Regions from separate parts of the Streptosporangium oxazolinicum genome, predicted to be linked through region 1. Evidence: riboswitches for the same ligand, from Rfam matches in the RefSeq annotation. Region 1 holds a riboswitch; each other region holds the start of a gene.
What was found. Region 1 has a riboswitch for S-adenosylmethionine ahead of thrC (threonine synthase). Riboswitches for the same ligand answer to the same signal wherever they lie in the genome.

Region 2: it holds a riboswitch for S-adenosylmethionine, as region 1 does, so the genes downstream of both, ABD817_RS21510 (aminotransferase class V-fold PLP-dependent enzyme) here and thrC (threonine synthase) in region 1, are expected to answer to the same signal.
Region 3: it holds a riboswitch for S-adenosylmethionine, as region 1 does, so the genes downstream of both, ABD817_RS09410 (glutathione S-transferase C-terminal domain-containing protein) here and thrC (threonine synthase) in region 1, are expected to answer to the same signal.

Annotation. Positions count from the first base shown of each region.
Region 1 is NZ_BAABAQ010000014.1:23,241-28,994, forward strand. Features, by position in the region: gene otsB (trehalose-phosphatase) at 1-392, shown strand, start outside; gene ABD817_RS31295 (MFS transporter) at 594-1,787, opposite strand; gene ABD817_RS31300 (alpha,alpha-trehalose-phosphate synthase (UDP-forming)) at 1,871-3,295, opposite strand; gene ABD817_RS31305 (RNA polymerase sigma factor) at 3,535-4,092, shown strand; SAM riboswitch class I at 4,222-4,364, shown strand; gene thrC (threonine synthase) at 4,379-5,674, shown strand; gene ABD817_RS31315 (MoaD/ThiS family protein) at 5,697-5,754, shown strand, end outside.
Region 2 is NZ_BAABAQ010000008.1:27,671-33,424, forward strand. Features, by position in the region: gene ABD817_RS21500 (acyltransferase family protein) at 1-319, opposite strand, end outside; gene ABD817_RS21505 (NADH-quinone oxidoreductase subunit D) at 337-1,521, opposite strand; gene ABD817_RS21510 (aminotransferase class V-fold PLP-dependent enzyme) at 1,539-2,870, opposite strand; SAM riboswitch class IV at 2,923-3,038, opposite strand; gene ABD817_RS21515 (TerC family protein) at 3,271-4,134, shown strand; gene ABD817_RS21520 (cytochrome P450) at 4,155-5,354, shown strand; gene ABD817_RS21525 (SAM-dependent methyltransferase) at 5,575-5,754, opposite strand, start outside.
Region 3 is NZ_BAABAQ010000002.1:998,167-1,003,920, forward strand. Features, by position in the region: gene ABD817_RS09400 (ABC transporter substrate-binding protein) at 1-393, opposite strand, end outside; gene ABD817_RS09405 (FAD/NAD(P)-binding protein) at 546-2,315, opposite strand; gene ABD817_RS09410 (glutathione S-transferase C-terminal domain-containing protein) at 2,312-3,247, opposite strand; SAM riboswitch class IV at 3,287-3,399, opposite strand; gene ABD817_RS09415 (DUF402 domain-containing protein) at 3,452-3,973, shown strand; gene ABD817_RS09420 (ABC transporter permease) at 4,198-4,950, opposite strand; gene ABD817_RS09425 (ATP-binding cassette domain-containing protein) at 4,943-5,754, opposite strand, start outside.

The DNA.
Region 1 (5,754 bases):
AGCGGTCGGTGGCCGTGCACACCCGGCAGGCGGCCGACCCGTGGGCGACGCTCGACGCGCTGCGCGAGCCGGTGACCGCGCTCGCGGCGGCGGCGGGGCTGGCGGTGGAGCCGGGCAAGTTCGTGCTGGAGCTGCGCCCGCCGGGGATGGACAAGGGAGTGGCGCTGAGCGCCTTCCTGCACGAGCGGGCCGCCAGGTCGGTGCTGTTCGCGGGGGACGACCTGGGAGATCTCGCGGCGTTCGCGGCCGTGCGGGCCTCGGGGCTGCCGGGCGTGACGGTGTTCAGCGGATCGCCAGAGATCGAGGTGGAGGCCGATGTCGTGGTGAACGGGCCTCCGGGGGTCCTGGAGTTCCTCACCTCGATCGCCGACGCCGTCGAGGGCGGGGCGTAGGGCGGACTCCCTCTCGGGGACTCCCGAACGCCTCGTCAGGCAGGACCGAATGCCTGGCGACCTACCGAGGCCCGCTTGGCGACGCCCGGTCAGGCAGGCTCAGACAGGCTTGGCGACGTCTGTCCGGGAAGGCCCGAACGCCTGGCGACGCCCGGTCAGGCAGGTTCGGCGACATCCGTCCGGAAAGGCCCGGACGCCCGGTCAGGCGGGTTCGGCGACGCCCGCCCGGGAACGTCCGCTCGCGGTGAGCAGCAGCCCTCCCACGGCGAGCCCGATCAGGACGGGGACCATGAGGAACGCCTGCTGGGTGCCGAACCCGTCGGCCAGCGCGCCCAGCAGGAACGGCCCGATCCCCACCGCCAGCCCGGCGAAGATCGAGGCCATCGCCGACGCGCGGTCCCGCCGCCCGCCGGAGGCGGCCAGCACCCGCGACAGCGCCATCGGGAAGTGCAGCGCCACCCCCAGCCCGGACACGGCCAGGCCCGCGTAGGAGAACACCGGGTTCGTGCTCAGCCAGAAGATCGCCCATCCGGCGGCCGCGACCAGGAGGGCGCCGAGGAACAGCGCGGTCGGGGGCACTCGCAGGGCCAGCCACGCCCCGGTCAGCCGTCCGGTCGCCATCCCTGCGGTGAACGCCGCGACCGCGGTCGCGGCCACCGCCGCGGGCAGCCCGGTCTGGTCGGAGAAGAGCTTGGCCGCCCAGAGGTTGAAGCAGAACTCCATCGCGACGCAGCAGAACAGCACGGCCGAGGCCAGGTAGAACCGCCAGCCGAAGCGGGTCTCGCCCCCCGTGGCGGCACCGGCGGCGCCGTCCCCGGGCTCGGGGATCCGCACGCGTCCCATGGTCAGCGCGAGCAGCACGGCCAGCACGGGGGTCACCAGCAGCGCGGCCCGCCAGCCGAGGGCGCTCTGCGCGGCGGCGCTGACCACGAACGGGACCCCGATGCCGACGGTCACGCAGACGGCGTTGGCCTCGCTGATCGCCGCCGGGCCCGCGGGGCCGTGCCGGTCGTCGAGCGCGGCCATGCCCGAGTACAGGGTGATCGAGGACATCCCGCTGGCGACGCCGTACCCGAGGAGGGTGATCGGGAGCATGGTGGGGGCCGCCGCGACCATGAGCACGCCGACGCTCATCCCGGCCATCCCGGTCCAGCTGACGGCGCGGCGGCCGATCCTCCCGGTCAGCCAGGGCAGGGCGAGGCCGGTGATGATGCCGCCGACGGCCATCGCGGTCCCGTGCAGCCCGGCGACCGCCTGGGAGACGCCCTGGTCGAGGCGGAGCAGCGGGAGCGCGGCGCTGAGACCGTACAGGTAGGTGGCGAAGACGCCGAGCTGAAGGTAGATCAGCCAGGTCGCGCGGTCGCGGATCAGCCGGACGGGCGCGATCGCGGTCAACTCGTTCTCCCGTACGCCAGAAAAGTTAAATAGCCGCAAAAACTATCTCATACAGGTCTAAAACCGCTTAACGAGTTAGATCCTCACCCGAGGGCGTCGAGCTGCTCGGCGAACCACCGGTGCGGGGGGAGCGCGGTCGCCGCGGCGGCGAGCAGGACGCCCCTCCTGGCGCGCTCGTCCGAGGGCATCGTCAGGCCCTCGTGCAGCGCGGCGGCCGTGGCCGAGACGTCGTAGGGGTTGACCGTCAGCGCGTGCTCACCCAGCTCGGCGGCGGCACCCGCCTCCCGCGACAGCACCAGCGCGCTGTGCGGCGACAGGATCGGCCCCTCCTTGGCCACCAGGTTCATGCCGTCGCGGATCGGGTTGACCAGCAGCACGTCGGCGAGCCGGTAGGCGGCCAGCGAGCGCGGGTAGTCGTCGTTGACGTTGAGGATCAGCGGATCCCAGTCCTCGGTGGCGTACTCGTCCTCGATCTCCTCGGCGCAGCGCTGCACCGCCGCGGTGTACTCGCGGTACTCGGGCAGGTCGTGCCGGGACGGGTAGGCGAAGGCGAGGTGCGTGACCCGGCCGTGCCACTCCGGGTGGGCCGCGAGGAACTGCTTGTAGGCGACCAGGCCCCGCACGATGTTCTTCGACAGCTCCGTCCTGTCGATCCGCACGATCAGCCTGCGGTCGCCCACCTGGGCGCGGAGCGCGGCTATGTGCGACTCCACGTCGGGCTCGGACGCCCTGGCCCAGAGCGCCTTGCCGTCCACGCCCAGGCTGTGGGTGCCGATCCGGGTGGTCCTGCCCGCGTGCGTGACCGTACGCTCCCCGCGGTCGACCCGCGCGCCGAGCACCGTCTCGCAGCAGTCCATGAACGCCCCGCCCCAGCGGTCGGTGAGGAAGCCCGCGTGGTCGGCGCCCAGGATGCCTTCGAGGAGCTCGGTCGCCACGTCGTCGGGGAGCAGGGAGAAGTATTCGGGCGGGGCCCACGGCGTGTGCGAGAAGTGCGCCACCCGCAGGTCGGGGCGCTCCCCCCTGAGCATGGCCGGGACCAGGCTCAGGTGGTAGTCCTGCACCATCACCCGCGCCCCGTGCGAGCCCTCCTCGGCCAGCGCCATCGCGAAGGCCTCGTTGTAGGCCTGGTACGACTCCCACTCCCGGCGGAACCTGGCGTCGAAGTACGGCCTGTTGGGGGTGTCGTAGAGGAGGTGGTGGACGAACCAGAGGGTGGAGTTGGCGACCGCGTTGTACGCGCGGTGGAAGGTCGCCGGGGGGATGTCGAGCATCCGCACCGCCCCGGTGTCGTAGCCCGCCTGGTCGAGCCTGCCGCCGGACGCCAGCCGCACGGCACCGCGGTCGCCGTCGGACAGCGCCGCGCAGACCCACAGGACGTTGAGGTCCTTCGCGACCTCCGACAGGCCGGAGACCAGGCCGCCACCTCCCCTGCGCATGGACAGCGAGCCGTCCTCGGAGAGGGTGAAGGAGACGGGGCCGCGGTTGGAGGCCACCAGGATCGCGCTCATGAGATCCCTCCACTGGCTAGGGACACGCCTGTTCTGAAGGTTAACCGGCACTTCGCCAGGCTGTCCTTGCTCTTCAGGTCAACGAAAGAACGGCGTTCGTCGAATTGTGTCAGCTCTTGTCAGCAGGTGGAGTGATGAAGTCCGGCGTATCACCCTTTTTGTGGCGGGGAGGGAGGGTCGCCATCCGAGATCCCGACCGTAGGATGTCCAGCGACCGTGACCGCTGATGGGGGCCTGTGATGGCGCTGGACGAGACGACCGAGGACCTGGCCCGATCGGCCGCCCAGGGTGACCACCGCGCGCTCGGTGAGCTGCTGAAGCGGATCGAGCCCGCCGTGCTCAGGCACTGCGGCCGTATCCTGCCCTTCCGGCAGGACGCCGAGGAGGCCTGCCAGGACACCCTGCTCGCGGTGGCGCGCAACATCGCCCGCTTCGAGGGGCGTGCCCGGTTCAGCACCTGGCTGCACATCGTGACCGCCAACTGCGCCAGGACCACGTACCGCTCGCTGAAGCGCCGCGCCGCCGAGCAGAGCTCGGACGAGCTGCCGCTGCAGAAGCCGGACGTCGCCCGGGTGAGCGTGATCGCCGGGTCCCGGCTGGACCTGCTCGACGCGATGGAGGCGCTGGAGGCCGAGAAACCGGAGCTGGCCCAGGCGCTGGTGCTGCGCGACATCTGCCAGCTCGACTACAACGAGGTGGCCGAGCAGCTCGGCATCCCGCTGGGCACCGCGAAGTCGCGCATCCACCAGGCGCGCAAGTACGTCCAGGGGGCCCTGGGCGACGCCTACGGCTTCTGACCGGCGGCCCGATTCCGGTTGTCCGCTGGATAACACGCCGTGTCTCGTACAGTGAGACATCAGGTCAGGAGGGCGGCAGGGCGAGGTAGAGTGCTTGAGACCCGCGCGTCGGGTTTCCAACTGAATATTTGCTCATCCAGAGGGGTGGAGGGACCGGCCCTGCGAAGCCCCGGCAACCATCCCGGTTCCAGACTCGTGATCTGAACGAGGTCGGCCGGGACAGGTGCCAATTCCGGTCTGTGACCAGGGTGGTCCGCAGACGAAGATGAGGGAAAGGCCTCGCTTCATGGCGCTCGCAACCACTGAGAACACCACCTCCTCCTCTGCCGGTCGTGCCGACGACGCGCGTGACCGGCCCTTCGGCCCCGCCGTCGCCCTGTCCTGCCGGGAGTGCGGTGCCCGCTACGACCTCGGCCCCGAATTCGCCTGTACCGAGTGTTTCGGGCCCCTTGAGATCGCGTACGACTTCGGGCGTGTGACCCGGGAGCGGATCGCCGAGGGGCCGACCAACATCTGGCGCTACCGCTCGCTGCTGCCCGTCCCCGAGGACGTGGCCTCCAAGCCCAACATGGCGCCCGGCTGGACCAAGCTCGTCAACGCCGGAAACCTCGCCCGCGAGCTGGGCATCCGCTCCCTGCACGTGAAGGACGACTCCGGCAATCCCACGCACTCCTTCAAGGACCGCGTGGTCTCCATCGCCGTCGAGGCGGCCAGAAACTTCGGCTTCCACACCCTGTCCTGCTCCTCCACCGGCAACCTGGCCGGTGCCGTGACCGCCGCCGCCGCGCGGGCCGGGCTGGACGCCTGCGTGTTCATCCCCTCCGACCTGGAGCAGGCCAAGATCGTCATGGCCTCCGTGTACGGCGGCAGGCTCGTCGGCATCGAGGGCACGTACGACGACGTGAACCGCTTCTGCTCCGAGCTCATCGGCGACGAGCTGGGCGACCAGTGGGGCTTCGTGAACGTCAACCTCCGCCCGTACTACGCGGAGGGGTCCAAGACGCTGGCCTACGAGATCGCCGAGCAGCTCGGCTGGCGCGTCCCCGACCAGATCGTCATCCCGGTCGCGTCGGGCTCGCAGCTCACGAAGGTCGACAAGGGCTTCAAGGAGCTGATCCGCCTCGGCCTGGTCGAGGACCGGCCCTACAAGATCTTCGCGGCCCAGGCCGAGGGGTGCTCCCCGGTCTCCGCCGCCTACAAGGCGGGTCACGACGTGATCCGCCCGGTGAAGCCGGACACGATCGCCAAGTCGCTGGCGATCGGCAACCCGGCCGACGGCCCGTACGTCCTGGACATCGCCCGCCGCACCGGCGGCGCGGTCGAGGACGTCACCGACGCCGAGATCGTCGACGCGATCCGGCTGCTGGCCAGGACCGAGGGCATCTTCGCCGAGACCGCCGGAGGCGTCGTCGTCGGGGTGCTGCGCAAGCTGATCGCCTCGGGCACGCTCGACCCCGACGCCGAGACCGTGGTCCTCAACACCGGTGACGGTCTCAAGACCCTTGACGCGGTGGCCGGGGAGGCCCGCCCAACCGCGGTGATTCGGCCTTCTCTTGACGCATTCCGTGCGGCTATCGCCTAGAAATCGTGAAAGGTACTGAATTATGAGCGTTTCTGTGCGGATTCCGACGATTCTCCGGACTTACACCGATGGCGCTGCCG
Region 2 (5,754 bases), on a different contig from region 1:
ACAGCAGGTGGACGTGCCCGCCCACGTAGAAGAAGAGCGGCAGCACCTGCAGCAGCCACGTCAGGATCCACAGCCCCGAGGTGAAGCCCAGCGGGCTCGTCGGCGAGGGGCCGCCCGGCCCCCACTGCAGGATCGTGAACGCCCAGTGCCAGACGACCACGACGATCAGGCTGAACGCGCGCAGCCAGTCGACGTACCGGTCCCGCTGTACCCCGCTCGCGACCGGAGGAGCCTGGGACGGCACGGAATCCGTTTCGGCGGGGGATGCGGGAGGCTCCGAGGGGGTCGCCCTCTCCTGGTCTCCACCGGGTTCGATCATGCGGTTCCAACCGTGCCTTACTTGTCGATGTCGCCGACGACGAAGAACATCGAGCCCAGGATGGCCACCATGTCCGAGACCAGGTGGCCGGGGAGCATCTCGCGCAGCACCTGGACGTTGTTGAAGGAGGCCGAGCGGAGCTTCATCCGCCAGGGCGTCTTCTCCCCGCGCGAGACCAGGTAGTAGCCGTTGAGGCCCAGCGGGCTCTCCGTCCAGGCGTAGGTGTGGCCCTCGGGGACCTTCAGCACCTTGGGCAGGCGCTGGTTGATCGGCCCCGGGGGCAGGTCGAGGAGCCGCTCCACACAGGCACCGGCCAGGTCGAGGGAGACCTTCACCTGCTCCAGCAGCACCTCGAACCGGGCGTGGCAGTCTCCCGCCGACCGGGTGACGACCTTCACCGGCAGCTCCCCGTAGGCGAGGTACGGCTCGTCCCTGCGCAGGTCGACGTCGACGCCGGAGGCGCGGGCGATCGGGCCGCTCACGCCGTACTGCATGATCGTCTCGCGGTCGAGGACGCCCACCCCGCGCGTGCGGGCGAGGAAGATCTCGTTCCCGGCGATCAGGTTCTCGATGTCGGGCAGCCGCCGCCGCACGTCGGCCACGGCCTGGGCGACCCGGTCCGTCCACCCCTCGGGGAGCTCCTCCTTCAGGCCGCCGACCCGGTTGAACATGTAGTGCATGCGCCCGCCGGAGATCTCCTCCATCACGGCCTGGAGGGTCTCGCGCTCCCGGAACGCGTAGAAGACCGGGGTGATCGCGCCCAGCTCCAGCGGGTAGGAGCCGAGGAACATCAGGTGGCTGAGCACCCGGTTGAGCTCTGCCATCAGCGTGCGCGTCCAGACCGCCCTGACCGGCACCTCCATGCCGAGCATCCGCTCCACCGCGAGCACGACGCCCAGCTCGTTGGCGAACGCCGACAGCCAGTCGTGCCGGTTGGCCAGCACGATGATCTGCCGGTAGTCGCGCACCTCGAAGAGCTTCTCGGCGCCCCGGTGCATGTAGCCCACGATCGGCTCCGCCGAGCTGATCCGTTCGCCGTCCAGCGTGAGCCGCAGCCGCAGCACACCGTGCGTGGACGGGTGCTGCGGCCCGATGTTGAGGATCATGTCCTCGGTCGCGAGCTCCTTGCCGTCCGCCCCCCGCACGGCTCCGGCGCCCGCGCCCATTCCCACGCTCAGCTCACGGGGCGCGCCTTCAGTCATAGGGCCATGCTGTCATGTCAGCCGCGCGAGGCAAGATCCCGCAGGGCGTCGATCAGCCGGTCGACGTGCTCGGAGGTGGTGCCGATGCCGATGGAGGCGCGGACGGCGGAGGCGGTGACGTCGTCGCAGCCGCCGTCCTTGGCGCCCAGCAGGTGCCGTACGAAGGGGTGGGCGCAGAACTTGCCGTCGCGGACGCCGATGCCGTAGTCGCCGGACAGGGCCTCGGCGACCTCGCGGGCGGTGAAGCCGTCCACCACGAAGGAGACGATGCCGACGCGTGGGTGGTCCGGGCCCCACAGGGAGAGCTCGTGGACGCCGGGGACGGAGGCGAGGCCCGCGCGCAGGCGCCCGAGGAGGCGCTCCTCCTCGCGGACCAGCGGGGTCCAGCCGGTGGCGGTCAGGGCGTCGCAGGCCGCGGCGAGCGCGACGGCGCCCAGCACGTTCGGGGTCCCGGCCTCGTGCCGCGCCTCGGGGTCGTCGTGCCACTCGGTGGCGTCGTCGTTCACGGCCCGCACCGCGCCGCCGCCCCGCAGGTACGGCTCGGCGTCGGCGAGCCAGTCGGAACGGCCGATCAGCGCGCCGGCGCCGAACGGCGCGTAGAGCTTGTGGCCGGAGAAGACCACGTAGTCCAGGTCGAGCGCCGTCAGGTTGAGACGGCGGTGCGGGACGAGCTGCGCGGCGTCCACGAGGACGCGGGCCCCGTGCCGGTGGGCGATGTGGGCCAGCGCGGCGATCGGCCAGAGCTCCCCGGTGACGTTGGAGGCGGCGGTCACCACCAGCAGCTTGGGGCCGTCGATCGAGGCGAGGGCGTCGTCGACGGCGCGGACGGCCTCGCCGGGGAAGGCGGGGGCGGCCAGCCGCACGACCCGGTCCCAGGGCAGCAGTGAGGCGTGGTGCTCGGTGTCGAAGACCACGGTGGTGGTGCCCTCGGGCAGGCTGCGGGCCAGCAGGTTGGTCGCGTCCGTGGTGTTGCGGGTGAAGATCACCGAGTCGTCGGGGCGGGCGCCGACGAAGGCGCGCACCGTGTGCCTGGCCTGCTCGTAGCGGGCCGTGGTCAGCTGGGACGCGTACCCGGCGCCGCGGTGGACGCTGGAGTAGGCCGGGAGCGCGGCGGCGACGGCGGCGCTCACCGGCTCCAGACAGGGGGCGCTCGCGGCGTAGTCGAGGTTGGCGTAGCGGACGAGCCTTCCACCCCTGACCGGGACCTCCAGGTCCGAGCCGAGCACGGCCGGGATCGGCCGGTCGTCGGACGCGCGGGTCCCGGGGACGGTCACCGGGACGGCGGCCGGGGCGACGGGAGACGCGGGGCTCGCGGAGTTCGCGGGGGTGAGGATCGTGAGGGTGGACACGCCATGGCTCCTTAGAGGTCATCGGACCCCAACCCATGGCCTAGGTGCCTGGAGCCCGCGCTTGCCCGGCACACCTCGTGCCGGACCAGGTCCTCACCCGGGGCACCCCGCCGCGGACGCGAGGGTTGCCGGCCAGCGAGCCGGGGCTTGTCACTGGCACTCATGACCTACGGGGGAACTATAACCGACACCCCGCGGTGCCCCGCAAGCCCGAAACGTGATCAACCCGGTATCGGGGCCGGAGCGGGTGCTCCCGGAAGCGCCCGGCGAATTGAGAGCGAAGCGTGATGAGAGAGCAGGAACTCGGAGCGTCTCCCGGTCGTCCTGGCAGTCAGCCGAAGAAGCGTTCGGGCAGTTGGCCGACGGTGTGTCGAGCGCCGACCGACGAAGGAGAAAGCCAATGGACTGGGTGACCAGCCCGGAGATATGGATAGGGTTCTTCACCCTTGTCGCCCTGGAGATCGTTCTAGGAATCGACAACATCATCTTCATCTCGATCCTGGTGGGCAAGCTCCCGCCCGCGCAGCGCGACAGGGCCCGCAAGATCGGCCTCGCCGTCGCCCTGATCAGCCGCCTCCTGCTGCTGCTGGCGCTGTCGTGGGTGGTGAGGCTCACGGAGCCGCTGTTCGAGGTCTTCGGGCAGGGGATATCGGGGCGCGACCTGATCCTGATACTCGGCGGCCTGTTCCTGCTGGGCAAGAGCGTCCACGAGATGCACGGCAGCCTGGAGGGGGAGTCCCACCACTCCGAGGGCAAGGTGGCCTCGTCCTTCACCTCGGTGATCATCCAGATCATGATCCTCGACGTCGTCTTCTCGCTCGACTCGGTGATCACCGCGGTCGGCATGGTCGACGAGCTGGGCGTCATGATCGCGGCAGTCATCGTCTCGGTCATCGTGATGCTGGTCGCCTCCGGGCCGATCAGCCGCTTCGTGGACCGGCACCCGAGCATCAAGATGCTCGCCCTGTCCTTCCTGGTGCTGGTCGGCGTCGTGCTCATCGCCGAGGGATTCGAGCAGCACATCTCCAAGGGCTACATCTACTTCGCCATGGCGTTCTCGCTGCTGGTGGAGCTGCTGAACATCCGGATGCGCGGCAAGTCGAAGCGGAAGCCGGTCGAGCTGCGCTCCCGCTACGAGACCGGGGGCCAGGCCGGTTCCGAGACCCCGGCGACCCCGCAGAGCACGGAGAGCCGGGGAGCTTTGGCGACCCAGACCGACGAACCTGCTGAAAGGGGAAATCCAGACAAGCAGGCCAACTCCTAGGCCGGGATTACGATGCCTGTGTGCGCTTTGATCCCTGGAGTCCGGAGTTCGTCGCCCATCCCTATGACGTCTACGACGAGCTGAGGCGGGAGCGGCCGGTCAGCTTCTTCGAGCCGACCGGCCAGTGGCTGGTGGCCAGGCACGCCGACGTCAACGCGCTGCTGCGGGACCGCAGGCTCGGCCGCTCCTACCTGCACGTGGCCTCGCACCGGGAGTTCGGCAGGCCCGACGACCCCGAGTTCCAGGACCCGTTCTGGCGGGTGATCAGGGCGGGCATGCTCGACGTCGAGCCGCCGGTGCACACCAGGCTCCGGCGGCTGGTCTCGAAGGCGTTCACCCCTCGCATGGTCCAGGCGCTCCGTCCCAAGGTCGCCCGTATGGCCGAGGAGCTGGTGGACGTCTTCGTCGAGCACGGTGGCGGAGACCTGATCGCCGAGGTCGCCGAACCTCTCCCGGTCACCGTGATCGCCGAGATGCTCGGCGTGCCCGAGGCCGACCGGCACCTGCTGCGGCCCTGGTCGGCCGACATCTGCGGCATGTACGAGCTCCAGCCGTCGATCGAGGCCCAGCGCACGGCCGTACGGGCGGCCGAGGAGTTCTCCGCCTACCTCGTCGAGCTGGCCCGCGCCCGCAGGGCCGACCCCGGTGACGACCTGATCAGCGCGCTCGCCCTGGTGACCGACGAGGGCGACACGCTCACCGAGGAGGAGCTGGTCGGCACCTGCGTGCTGCTGCTCAACGCCGGGCACGAGGCCACCGTCAACGTCACCGGGAACGGCTGGTGGTCGCTGTTCCGCAACCCGGCCGAGCTGGACCGGCTCCGCGCCGACCACACCCTGCTGCCCACGGCGGTCGAGGAGCTGATGCGCTGGGACACCCCGCTGCAGATGTTCGAACGCTGGGTGCTGGAGGACGTCTCGGTGGGCGGGATCGACATCCCGCGCGGCACCGAGGTGGCGCTGCTGTTCGGTTCGGCCAACCGCGACCCCGAGGTCTTCGCCGACCCCGGCCGCCTGGACGTGGGCCGGGCCGACAACCCACACATCTCCTTCGGCGCCGGCATCCACTTCTGCCTCGGGGCACCGCTGGCCAGGGTCGAGCTGGTCGAGTCGTTCGGCGCCCTGCTGCGCAAGGCGCCGAAGATGGAGCTCGTTAACGAGCCCACCTGGGGTCCCGGCTACGTCATCCGGGGTCTGGAGTCCCTCCAGATACGGGTCTGAGAACCGGCTCACCCGGACGCGGTGTCCGGATGGATCGGAGAACCGGCCCGCCCGGACGCGGTGTCCGGATGAGGTCGGGAACCGGCCCGTCAGGACCCGCGTACGGCGAGGTGACGTCCTGGGTCTCGTCGGCCACCCGGGTCGCGACCGGCTCAAGAGCCCGCACGAGTCGGCCACCCGGGTCGCGAGCCTCGGCGGGACGACGATGGCGGTCCGGCGGTCAGGGACGGCTCTGGGAGAGCCAGCCGAACCCGCCGAGCCCCCCGGCGGCGATGAGCTCCGCCTCCTCCGAGGCCCTCGTGAGGGCCCGCAGGTAGCCGCGCGGGTCGTTTCCGGCCTGCTCGACCGGCGGGCGGCTCCCGGTGACGCCCAGGGCGCGCAACGCCTCGCGCTGCGTGGT
Region 3 (5,754 bases), on a different contig from region 1:
AGGCGAGACGAGCTGGTCGAGGTTGGCCTTCACCGAGGCGGCGTCGAACTTCTCACCGTCGTGGAAGGTGACGTCGTCGCGGAGTTCGAAGGTGTAGGTCAGCCCGTCCTCGGAGACCTTCCAGGACGTGGCCAGCCAGGGCAGGAACTCGCCGTTCCTCCCGCGGGCGATCAGCGCGTCGAACTGGTTGTGGACCAGGAGGCGGGCCTTGTTCTGGCCCCACTGGTGCGGGTTGAAGGTGATCGGCTGTGTCTCCACCGCCCACACGAGTGACCCGCCGTCGCCGCCGGTCCCCTCACCGCCGGCCGCCGCGCTCGGGGCTCCGCTCTCGGCTCCGCACGCCGCGAGCGCCAGCACCCCGGCGAGCGTCAGGGCGCCCCATCGCAACTTCACGTTCTTCTCCTTGCGCTGTGGTACGACGTGCTTTTCCAGGACGTGCTTCTGTGTCACGGGGTCCCGCGCGACGTGCTTCCGTATGGCGTGCGCGGCCGGGCCGGTGACGCGCCGGTCAAGGCGTCCGGGGCGATCAGGGCGATCGGGACGGTTCATGCGACGTGCTGTCTTGTCTGGATCCCGGCGGCCTCGGACAGCACGATCCGGGCGAGGGTGTCGGCGTGGCGGAAGAGCGGGGCGTTGAGGCGGGGCCTGGCGAAGCCGCCGGTGGCCCGGCCGCCGACGACCCAGGGGCCGAAGGCGAACCTGCGGGGGTGCGGGGTGCCGGACCTGTCGAGCAGACGGCGGTCGGCGGGCCGTACGTTCACCAGACCCGACTCCTCGTCGAGTTCGCCCCGGTCGCGGAGCGCGCTGATGAGCGGGTCGACGGCCCGGCTCACGCTGGGCGCGGGCAGCCGGGCCTCGACGAGGGTCGTGGCCGTCACGCCGCCGGGCACGGTGGGGCTCTGCGCCCGCCAGCGTCCCTCGTACTGGTCGACCTTGAGGTCCGCGCCGAGGAAGGTGACCACCCCGGCCCTGGCCAGGGCGCGCAGCTCCTCCAGCCGGGGTCCCGGCGGGCCGCTCGCGACGTAGCTGAAGAACCCGCCGAACCACGGGTCGGAGATGCCCAGCTCGGCGAGGACGCCGTAGACGGAGAGCAGCCCGAGGATCATGGCATGGTCGGCGCTGTGCGCCGGGTCCGAGCGTCGCTGCAGGTCGACGGCGAGATAGCCGTGCATCCACTTTCGCAGACCGGCCTGGTCGCCGAACCGGATGCCGTCCAGCGGCCGGTCGAGCCGGTCGAAGTCGAGCCGGTCCAGGTGCCGGGGCACGGCCTCGCGGATCAGCTTGCGCATCCCGAGGCTGCGCCACTCCTCGGCGGCGAAGCCCTCCTCGAACTCCTCCCAGCCCAGCTTGGCGCGCTTGGGGTGGGCGGTGATGAGCTCGTGGTAGTACGCGAAGGCCAGCTCCTTGGCGACCAGCGGCCACACGTCCCGGCGGAAGTTCCACGGCCCCCCGCTCAGCACCTCGCCCAGCGCCTCGCGGGTGAGGAAGCGCGGCACCGGCGGGCGGGCGCCGGTGAAGGGGTAACCGGTCTTGGAGTGGTACGGCACCCCGCGCCGCGATCCCACGTGCAGGAGGGGCTCGCGCCCGTTGGGCAGGTAGACCAGCTCCCCGTCGTACTCGCGGACGAACCGGCCGCCCCGGCCCGAGGTGAGCAGCACCATCAGGTCGACGAAGGCCAGCCCCATCCCCCGCATGATCACCGGTTCCCCGGCGGGAATGCCGTCCAGGTCGAGGTCCGCCGCGTAGCCGGTGGGCAGGTAGCGCAGCCCCCCGCGCGCGGCCAGACCGGCCAGCGCGCTCTCCTCCCTCGTCGGGGTCACGTCGCCGTGCCCCTGGGCGAGGATCACCGCGTCGGCCTCGATGGTCCGGCCGTCCTCCAGGATCACCGTCTGGCCACCGGGGACGTCGGCGAGGTCGACGGCGCGGGCGGGGTGCACGTGCACCCGGACACCGCGCGGGGCGTTCGCCACCGCGTGCCGGAAGACGTGGGAGAGGTAGCCGTTCTGCGCCGGGCGGGAGGCGAACCTGCCGGGGTCGCCGCCGAGCCACTCGGCCAGCGTGGGTCCGGGGCGGATCGGCCCCTCGCAGCGCACCGACTCGTCGGTGAAGAGCGTCACGTCGGCCGCGGTGGAGTTCATCCAGAGCAGGTCCGGCTGGTCGCGGCGCCAGACGCGCCCGCCGCCCGGCGGGTGGGGGTCGATCACGTGGACGTCCAGCGACGGCCAGCCGAGCAGGTCGGCGGCGTTGGCGCAGATCCGCTCCACCAGGCAGGTGCCCGTCGGTCCCGCGCCGACGACGGCGATCGAGGCGCTCATACGGCGGCTCTGCGGTGCGGCTGGTCCCAGTCGGCATGCAGCGGCTCGACCGGGATCCGCCAGGCGTCGGTCTCGACCTTCCGATAGGAGATGACGGTGAAGTCGGTGTTCTCGCGGAAGGCGGGGTGGGTGTACAGGTCCCTGGCGTAGGCCCACAGGTTGGGGAAGGCGGTCAGCGGGCGCTCGCTGATCCTGGCCGCCGGGTTGTCGCTCAGGTCGAAGCGGAGCAGGGTCGGCCAGAGCCGCACGTCCGCCTCGGTGATCCCCGAGCCGAACAGGAACCTGCGGTCGGCCAGCCGGGCGTCCAGCTCGTCCAGGAAGGCGACCACGGTCCCGCGCGCCTCGGTGTACGCGGCCTCGGTGGTGGCCGACGCCACCCGGCCCGCCGCCGTGTTGACGATCTCGTAGATCCTCGTGTTGAGCTCGTCGATCTCCGGCCGGAGCTCCTCGGGGTAGAGGTCGGCCTCGGGGTCGCCGCCGAACCGGGTGGCCAGGTCGATCGTGATGTCGGGGAAGTTGTTGCTGACGACGCGGCCGCTCGTCCTGTCCCACAGGACCGGCACCGAGACGTGCCCGTCGAAGCCGGGTTCGGTCGCCTCGTACGCCTGCCGCAGGATGGTGAACCCGTTGACCGGGTCGGCCCCGCGCCGCTCGCGGAACGCCCATCCGCGCCCGTCGCGCTCGTCGTCGACGTAGGAGAGCGAGACCACGTCCTGGAGCCCCTTGAGGGAGCGCACGATGGCCGCGCGCTGCGCGTACGGACAGACGGCCGCGACGTAGAGGTGGTAGCGGCCCGGCTCTGCGGGGAAGGCGGGTGTGCCGATCCGCCCCTGGAAGGGGTAGCGCGGGCCGGGCCTGCCACCGGGCCGGTAGTGGCCGTGGGTGTCGAGGTCGACGGGGCTCGCGTGGTTCAGTGTGCTGGTCTTCGGCATCTGGCACTCCCGGGCATGTCTCGGTGACCCCGATGAAGGGATCCGCGCTTGCGGCACGCCTGCCGTGCCGCCTGGTCTCCCCCGGGGGCACCCCGCCGCGGTGCGAGGGTTGCCGGTCAGCCAGCCGGGGCTTCTCACTGACGCTCTTAACCTATTTAGAAGGTAGGAAATACATAGATCTCTGTCAAGCCTTAATGTCGGGGAATGTCCTATGAGAGCGTGAACGTGGTCTACCGCAAGTACGACGGGTCGCTGCACTGGCACCACCGCGGCCTGTTGCTCGGCGAGGACGAGCACGGGGTGTGGACGGGCTGCGTCGCCAACTCCAGCGGCCACAAGGGGGAGGGCCCCGCGGTCGCCTGGCCGCACCCGTTCGTGATGCTCTTCCCCCGCGACGCCTGGTGGACGGCCGCCTTCAACACCGCCCCGCACAAGCACGAGATCTACTGCGACATCTCCACGGTGCCGGAGTGGAGCGACGGCGAGGTCACCATGATCGACCTGGACCTCGACGTGATCCGGACCCGCAGGAACCTGCTCAAGGGCCGCCCGAGCCGGGTCTTCCTGGACGACGAGGACGAGTTCGAGGAGCACCGGGTCAAGTACGCCTACCCGCCCGACGTGGTGGAGAGCGCCCGCGCCTCGGCCGCCTGGCTGATGGAGGCCGTCACCGCGCGCACCGCCCCCTTCGGTGACGCGCCGCACTGGCTCACCCTGGTCAGCTGAGCCCGGCGGTCGCCCGAGCCCCTTTCCGAATTCCCCGAACCCGAGCCCGGCGGTCGTCCGAGCCCCTTCCCGAAACAGCGACCGGCTTCCCTGGAACCGCGACCGGTTTTCCCGGAACAGCGACCGCCGGACCCGGTCTCCCGGGCCCGGCGGTCCGCGGTGCGACGCCTCCCATACCGGCCGTGGCGGGTGACGCCCCTCTGGACACCCCCCTCGGCCTCACCTCAGTGGGCGCGGCGGCGGAACAGCCTGCCGGAGAGCATCGCCGAGACCAGCAGGAAACCGCCGCACCAGGCCAGCGCCTTCCACGGATCGCTCCCCACGGGCTGGTCCAGCAGCAGGCCGCGCACGGACTCGATGATCGGCGTGGCCGGCTGGTTCTCCGCGAACCCGTGCAGCCACGTGGGCATGGTGTGCACCGGGACGAAGGCACTGCTCGGGTAGGGCAGGAACATCACGAAGAAGGTGAAACCGCCCGCCGCCTCCGGCGTCCTGGACAGCAGGCCGACCACGGCCGAGACCGAGGATATGGCCAGGACGAACGTCACCAGGACACCCGTCGCCGCGGCCCAGCCGGCCAGGCCCGCCTCCGTCCGGAAGCCGAGCAGGAACGCGACGACGAACACGATGACGAGCGAGGCGAGGTTGCGCACGGTGCTGGCGGCCACGTGCCCGCCCAGGAACGCCCCGCCCCCGACGTCCATCGACCTGAACCTGTCGACGATCCCCCGGCTCATGTCCTGGCTGACGGCGACCGCCGTCAGGGAGGCGCCGTAGGAGGCGCACATGACGAGGATGCCGGGGACGGCGTAGGTGACGTAGTCGACGCCGGTCTGGATCGCGCCGCCGAACAGGTAGACGAACAGCAGCATGACCAGGACGGGCATCAGGAACGAGGTGAGCAGCGCGTCGAGATTGCGCAGCGACAGGCGGACGGCGCGGCCGGTCATGACCGGCCAGGCGGCGAGTTCAGACACCGGCCCGCTCCCTGTCCGTCAGGGCGAGGAACGCGTCGTCGAGCGTGGCGCCTCGCACGGTGAACCTCTCGATCGCCGAACGTTCCGGGTCCACCTCGTCCAGCAGGGCGCGGACCTCCGAGGCGCTTCCGCCGACGGCCGCCCCGACGGTCAGCCTGGCGAGATCGGTGTGAACGGCACGCGCCCCGAGGAGGCGCGTCACCTCGGCGAACGACCGGGCGTCGGACAGGATGAGGTCCAGCCGCCAGGCGGCGACCCTCGCCTTGAGCTCGTCGGCGGTGCCCTCCGCCACCACCCGCCCGCCGTCGAGCAGCGCGATCCGGTCGGCCAGGCTGTCGGCCTCCTCCAGATACTGGGTGGTCAGGAAGACCGTGGTGCCCGAGCCGGTGAGCTGGGTGATCACCTCCCACATCGCCTGCCTGCTCCGCACGTCGAGACCCGTGGTCGGCTCGTCGAGGAAGATCACCGACGGTGCGCCGACCAGCCCCGCGGCCAGGTCCAGGCGTCGCCACATGCCGCCCGAGTACGTGCCGACCCGCCGTTTGCCCGCCTCGACCAGGTCGAACCGCTCCAGCAGCTCGGCCGCCCTGCCACGGGCCCCCGCGCGTGACAGACCGGACAGGCGGCCCATCATCCGGAGGTTCTCCTCGCCGGTCAGCAGCTCGTCGACCGCCGCGTGCTGGCCGGTCAGGCTGATGGCGCGGCGGACGCGGCGGCGGTCGCGCACGACGTCGAACCCGGCGACCGTGGCCCGTCCCGCGTCCGGGCTCACCAGCGTCGCCAGGGTGCGTACGGTCGTGGTCT